Regions from separate parts of the Roseixanthobacter liquoris genome, predicted to be linked through region 1. Evidence: predicted binding sites of a transcription regulator. Region 1 holds the regulator's gene; the other holds the start of a gene.
The links. Region 1 encodes PhoB, which activates phosphate uptake and scavenging genes when phosphate is short. Its sites were predicted from a motif close to TGTCATNNANCTGTCAT; they were not measured.

Region 1 (3,342 bases):
TACGACCTTTATCCCGGCCAGCGCGCCGAGGGCGGCGTCATGTTCGACGGCGTGAACATCGTCGGCAAGGAGCTGGACCCCACCGTCGTGCGCACGCGCATCGGCATGGTGTTCCAGAAGCCCACGCCGTTCCCCATGTCGATCTATGACAACATCGCCTTCGGCGTGCGCCTGCACGAGAACCTCAACAAGGCGAAGATGGACGAGCGGGTGGAAAGCTGCCTGCGCAAGGCCGCCATCTGGGAAGAAACCAAGGACCGCCTGCACACCTCGGCGCTCGGCATGTCCGGCGGCCAGCAGCAGCGCCTGTGCATCGCCCGCACCATTGCCGTGCAGCCGGAAGTGATCCTGCTGGACGAGCCGACCTCCGCGCTCGACCCGATCTCCACCTCGAAGATCGAGGACCTGATCGACGAGCTGAAGCAGGATTTCACGATCGTCATCGTGACCCACAACATGCAGCAGGCGGCGCGCTGCGCCGATATCACCGCCTTCTTCTACCTGGGTGAGCTGGTCGAGGTCGCGCCGTCCGACGTGATCTTCACCAACCCCAAGCAGATCAAGACCCGCGATTACATCACCGGCCGCTTCGGCTGACCGAGCAAGGATCTGCCAGATGTCCGACCATACCGTCTCGGCCTTCGACGCCGAGCTGAAGGAGATCGGCCGCAAGGTCGTCGAAATGGGTGGCCAGTCGGAGCGCATGGTGGCTGACGCCGTCAATGCCCTGATCCGCCGCGACACCGCTTCCGCCCAGCGGGTGATCCTGCTCGATGCGAGCGTCGATCACCTCCAGCGGGAGATCGAGGAAAAGGCCATCATCTGCATCGCCAAGCGCCAGCCGGTGGCCAGCGACCTGCGCGATGTGGTGGCCTCGATCCGCATCGCCTCCGACCTGGAGCGCATCGGCGACCTCGCGAAGAACGTGGGCAAGCGCGTCCTCGCCATCGAGGGGGAATATCACCCCCAGAAGCTGGTGCGCGGCGTCGAGCACATGTCCGACCTGGTGCTGGAGCAGCTCAAGGAAGTGCTGGACGCCTACGCCAGCCGCGACCAGGCGAAGGCCGTGGACGTGTGGGTGCGCGACAGCGGCATCGACACCATGTACACGTCCCTGTTCCGCGAGCTCCTCACCTATATGATGGAAGATCCGCGCAACATCTCGGTGTGCACGCATCTTCTGTTCTGCGCCAAGAATATCGAGCGCATCGGCGACCACGCGACCAATATCGCGGAAACCATCTATTACATGGTTTCGGGACAGATGTTGTCCGAAGAGCGCCCGAAGGCGGATGTCTCCAGCGAGACGACCGTCGCTTTCCCGGGGCATAGCCTTCAGGGGTAAAATCCGTGCCTGCGCGTATCTTGATTATCGAGGACGAGGAACCGCTGACCCTTCTGCTCCGCTACAATCTGGAGTCGGAAGGCTATTTCGTCGAGAGCGTCGGACGGGGCGATGAGGGCGAGACCCGGTTGCGCGAAAGCGTGCCGGACCTCGTCATCCTCGACTGGATGCTGCCCGGATTGTCGGGCATCGAACTGTGCCGCCGCCTGCGCACGCGCCCGGAAACCGAGCGGCTGCCGGTGATCATGCTCACCGCCCGCGGCGACGAGACGGAACGCGTGCGCGGCCTCGCCACCGGGGCCGACGATTATGTCGTCAAGCCCTTCTCCGTTCCCGAGCTTCTGGCGCGGGTGCGGGCGCTGCTGCGGCGGGCGAAGCCGGAGCATGTGGCGACCCTGCTGCGGGCCGGCGATATCGAGCTGGACCGGGAGACCCACCGGGTCCACCGGTCGGGGCGCGAGGTCCATCTCGGGCCGACGGAATTCCGCCTGCTGGAATTCCTGATGCAGAGCCCCGGACGGGTGTTCTCCCGCGAGCAATTGCTCGACGGCGTCTGGGGACAGGACGTCTATATCGACGAGCGCACGGTGGACGTGCATGTGGGCCGCCTGCGCAAGGCGATCAACCGGGGCCGGCAGTCCGATCCGATCCGCACCGTGCGCGGCGCCGGCTATTCCTTCAACGAGATGTTCGCCCGCGTGCATTGAGCGCCAGGGGCCAGACGCGGCGGGCGCCGGCAGGTCGATCCCTGTCGCGCTCGCACCCCCGGCAAGCCGCCGGATGCTCTGCGGCGCACATCGCCAAGATCATTATTTCGCGAAAAGTGATGGCGCGCAGGCGCCGGCCCACAGGCGGGGGGCAAGGCGCAAATCCTGGCCCGGCCGATGCGCCTGGCCGGCTGTCCGTTTCGTATGATGCGATCTTCGCGCAAATCGGGTCGCTGCGGCTGGTCGCCCATCGCGGCACGCCATCTCGCGCGGCGGGCAGGGCCCCTTTGGCGTTTCAGCAGGGCCCAGCCGGTCGCTGGCAGACCCTAAAATGGCTTCGACGCCCGGGCGAGCGGCGCGCCCTTCTCGAAAGACCCGCTCCGGGAACGCCTTCCCCGATTGGGCCGAGGCCCACGCCGGTCGTTCCCCGCCTCGCATGCCCGGCGATCTGCTCCGGGGTCCTTCCTTGCATGTGCCGGCAAACGCTTGCGCCGGCACATGTCGTTCCCGGTGCGCGCCGCTCAGATGCGGGCGACGCGACGGTCCCGGCGGCGATCCTGCGTGGGCTGGTAGGCCATCCGCGCATGGGTCGTGCAATAAGGCATGCCGGTGAGGCTGCGCCCGCCGCAGAAATAGAAGCTTTCCGTGCCCGGCTCACCGATCGGCCAGCGGCAGGTGCCCTCGGTGAGGTTCATGATGGTGCAGCGCTGGCCCATGGCGACCACATTGCCGGCGGAGGCCGGGCGCGGCGCGGGCTCGGGCGCCACGAAGGCTTCCAGCGCGGGGGCGAGCGCGGTGTTGCCGATGGTCTGCGGCTGAGGCGCGGGCTTGTGTGCGGGCGCTTCCGGCCGCGCCTTGCGCGGGCGAGCCGCGGGAACCGTTGATTTCGCACGGCCGGAGAGGCCGAGGCGGTGCACTTTTCCGATCACCGCATTGCGGGTGATGCCGCCCAGCTCGCCGGCGATCTGGCTTGCGGAAAGCCCTTCGCCCCAGAGCTTCTTCAAGAGTTCGACGCGCTCGTCGTTCCAGCTCATCGCTCTCCTCCTTCGACTCTTCTCCCGCACCCAGGCGCGCCATTGCACGCGGGTTCGCAGGGCCCAACGTCACTTGGGGAACAGGCCTGCACGACATGTCGTGGTCGGCCACGAGCAAACTACAATATGCACGCACCCGCGCACAGAGTCGGAATGCATTCCCGCGCCGTTGTCCCCAAGTCGTTACAATCAGGTTAACGGCTGCGCTCTGTTGACCTCACGCGCGCGATCATTAGAATCCCTTTTTGTCGGGCCG
Region 2 (3,342 bases), 2.2 Mb from region 1:
GCCAGGACAGCACCGCGGCGATGATGAGCACCCAGGTGTAGAGTTGCAGAACGAGCAGGATCACATCGAGAATGGCGCGCATCTTGGGACAATTCCTCGCGGCGGCAGGGTCAGGGGAGAAATAGCCAAGCCGGTGCCGCTTGAACAGGGCGTTCCGCCTGCCGGACGGTCAATAGCGCGTTTGTGGCGCATCGCGAGGGCCGTGGCGCATCGTGCGAAACGCGAAAAGCCGCCCCGGGGGGCGGCTCTCCTCGATAGCGTGGATGGATCGGCGCTCAGCGGGCTTTGAGGAAGTCGCCGACCTCGAGCAGGATCAGTTCGTTGTCGTCGGTCTTGTTGGTCTGGCGACCGGCCGAGAAGGGCAGGTTATTGTCGTTGCCGACCACGATATGGGTGGCGTCGATCACGTCCACATTCTCGATGGTGAAGAAGGGGAAGGTGAAGACCCCGTCCTTCGTGCCCTGCTTCGCCTTGCCGGCCGGGTCCTTGATGTTCATCAGGTCGATATGGCCGATCTTGCGCACCGCGCCGCCGGCATTCGCGTCGGTCAGCTCGATCTTGTAGACGCGCTTGAACTTGGCGATGGCCTCGAAGCAATCCGGGCCCTTTTGGCCGGCGGGACAGGCCTTTTCGGCGGTGCCCTCGCCATTGTCGCGCTCGATGATCAGGCCGGTGGTGGCATCCACCATGTTGAAGTCGCCGATGGCGTTGCCGTTCACTTCGAGCGGATATTTCCAGGAGCGGCCGGTCCATTTCTCGCCCGCCACGTCGAACTCGACGATCCGCAGATATTCCTTGCCACCCTCGGTCTCAAAGGCGCCGGCCTGGGCGTCCCACATGGGGCCTTCCAGCAGGGCATAGAGGAACTTGCCGTCCTTGGAGGCGGCCATGCCCTCGAAGCCCTTGGAGCGGCGGGTGTTGAACACCACCTTGCCGTCGGGCACGGCGGGCGTCGTCACGGCGAAATGGTCGGGCGAGCGAACCGGCTTGCCGTCCACTTGGGTTTCGAACACGGCTTCCACCTTGCCGGCCTTGTCGGTGCGGATGAGGTAGGGGCCGAACTCCTCGCCGATCCAGATCTTGTCGCCGATGAGCTGGAAGGATTCGACGTCGAAATCCGAGCCGGTGAGATAGCGCTTGTCCGTGCCTTCCTCGGCGATGCGGAACGGCACCTTCTTGTCGGGGTCGGCGAGGAAGATGCCCTCGATGCGCTCAACCGCGCCGGTCTTCCAATCCACCTTGAAACCATTGGCCATGAGCATGGCGTCCGGCGAGTTCGCCTTCGAGCCGAAGCCGTTGTCCGTGATGATCCAGAAGGTGCCGTCGGGCATGACCTTGATGCCGGAGAAGCCCTGAACCGCCTGCCCCTTGAACGGAAACGACAGGCCGGTGGCGCGGGCGCCGTCCATGCCCGGCACGGTCTCCGCCGCCTCGACGCGCTTGCCGCCGGGGGCGGCGAACTTGCCGGAGGTCTTCAGGTCCGCGGGCGCGTCGGCCGGCGCGGGAACAAAGGTCGCCGCCGGCAGAACGGCCTGCGCATCCAGGGTGGCGGGGAATTCCTGGTCGGCGATTGCCGGAAGGGAAAGCAGGGTCAGCGAAATCGCGAGCAAGGACGAGCGCATGGCCATATGCCTCAACGGAAGGAGAGGCGGCCTTGTTACCAATGGCAGGTGACGTAACGGCGACTGATTGATGACGCCGTGGGAAGTATAGATGGCTACAAAGATTTTCCCCTGCCCGTCGAACAGGGGAAATCTTCTGCGGATTCTGCAGAAATCGATGCGGCCTGCTCAACGGCGCGCGGCCGGACGATGGGAATCGCCCGGCCGCGCGTCACCAAACGGGGAGAATCACAGGTTGCGGTTGACGGTGTCCTTCACCGCGTCCTTGGCCTTGCCCATGGCCTGCTGGCCTTCGCCCTTGATTTCCTGCACCTTGCCCTCGGCCTGGAGGCGCTCGTTTCCGACCGCCTTGCCCACGCCCTGCTTGGCATTGCCGATGGCTTCGTTCGCAGTGCCCTTGATCTTGTCGCTGGTGCTGCCCATGGGATATTCCTTTCGCTTGGTGAACTTGCATAAACAACGGCGGGCGGCGGCAAGCGTTCCCGTCTCGGTCGGAAATAAGCGTCACCGATGCCCTGAACGCATGGCCGAGAGGGCAGCCCTCGCGGCGAAAGAATTCCGTTCAGCCTGAATTCGCTCTAAAAGGGCGGTCACAATGTTGCGCAGGTCACCCCTGACGCGGATATAAAAGGTAAGAGGACATGCCTGCCTATCGTTCCCGCACTTCCACCCACGGCCGCAACATGGCCGGCGCCCGGGGCCTCTGGCGTGCCACCGGCATGAAGGACGGCGATTTCGGCAAGCCCATCATCGCGGTGGTGAATTCCTTCACGCAGTTCGTGCCCGGCCACGTCCATCTGAAGGACCTCGGCCAGCTGGTGGCGCGCGAGATCGAGAAGGCGGGCGGCGTCGCCAAGGAGTTCAACACCATCGCCGTGGACGACGGCATCGCCATGGGCCACGATGGCATGCTCTATTCCCTGCCCTCGCGCGAGATCATCGCCGACAGCGTGGAATACATGGTGAACGCGCACTGCGCCGACGCCATGGTCTGCATCTCCAATTGCGACAAGATCACGCCGGGCATGCTGATGGCCGCCATGCGGCTCAACATTCCGGTGGTGTTCGTCTCCGGCGGCCCGATGGAAGCCGGCAAGGTGATCCTCTCCACCGGCGAGAAGAAGTCGGTCGACCTGATCGACGCCATGGTCTACGCCGCCGACAGCCGCGTCTCCGACGAAGACGTGAAGGTGATGGAGCGCTCCGCGTGCCCCACCTGCGGCTCCTGCTCGGGCATGTTCACGGCCAATTCCATGAACTGCCTCACGGAAGCGCTGGGCCTCGCGCTGCCGGGCAACGGCTCCGTGCTCGCCACCCATGCCGATCGCGAGCGCCTGTTCGTGGAAGCGGGCCATCTCATCGTCGATCTGGCGCGCCGCTATTACGAGCAGGACGACGCCGGGGTCCTGCCGCGCAACATCGCCACCTTCAAGGCGTTCGAGAACGCCATGACGCTGGACATCTCCATGGGCGGTTCCACCAATACCGTGCTGCATCTGCTCGCCGCGGCCAACGAAGGCGAAGTGCCCTTCACCATGGCCGACATCGACCGCCTTTCGCGCGGCGTCCCCGTGCTGTGCAAGGTCGCTCCGGCGGTTGCCAATATCCATGTGGAGGATGTGCACCGCGCCGGCGGCATCATGGCCATTCTCGGCGAGCTGGATCGGGCCGGCCTGATCCACGCCGACCAGGCGACCGTGCATGCCCCGACCATCGGCGA

Region 2: V5F84_RS17340 (esterase-like activity of phytase family protein) is a predicted target of PhoB. The motif match lies at 1,682-1,698, and genes of this name have one in related genera.

Annotation. Positions count from the first base shown of each region.
Region 1 is NZ_CM195537.1:1,640,665-1,644,006, forward strand. It holds gene pstB (phosphate ABC transporter ATP-binding protein PstB) at 1-597, shown strand, start outside; gene phoU (phosphate signaling complex protein PhoU) at 617-1,345, shown strand; gene phoB (phosphate regulon transcriptional regulator PhoB) at 1,351-2,052, shown strand; gene V5F84_RS07295 (GcrA family cell cycle regulator) at 2,574-3,086, opposite strand.
Region 2 is NZ_CM195537.1:3,837,959-3,841,300, reverse strand. It holds gene V5F84_RS17345 (YggT family protein) at 1-82, opposite strand, end outside; gene V5F84_RS17340 (esterase-like activity of phytase family protein) at 276-1,622, opposite strand; gene V5F84_RS17335 (CsbD family protein) at 1,851-2,045, opposite strand; gene ilvD (dihydroxy-acid dehydratase) at 2,264-3,342, shown strand, end outside.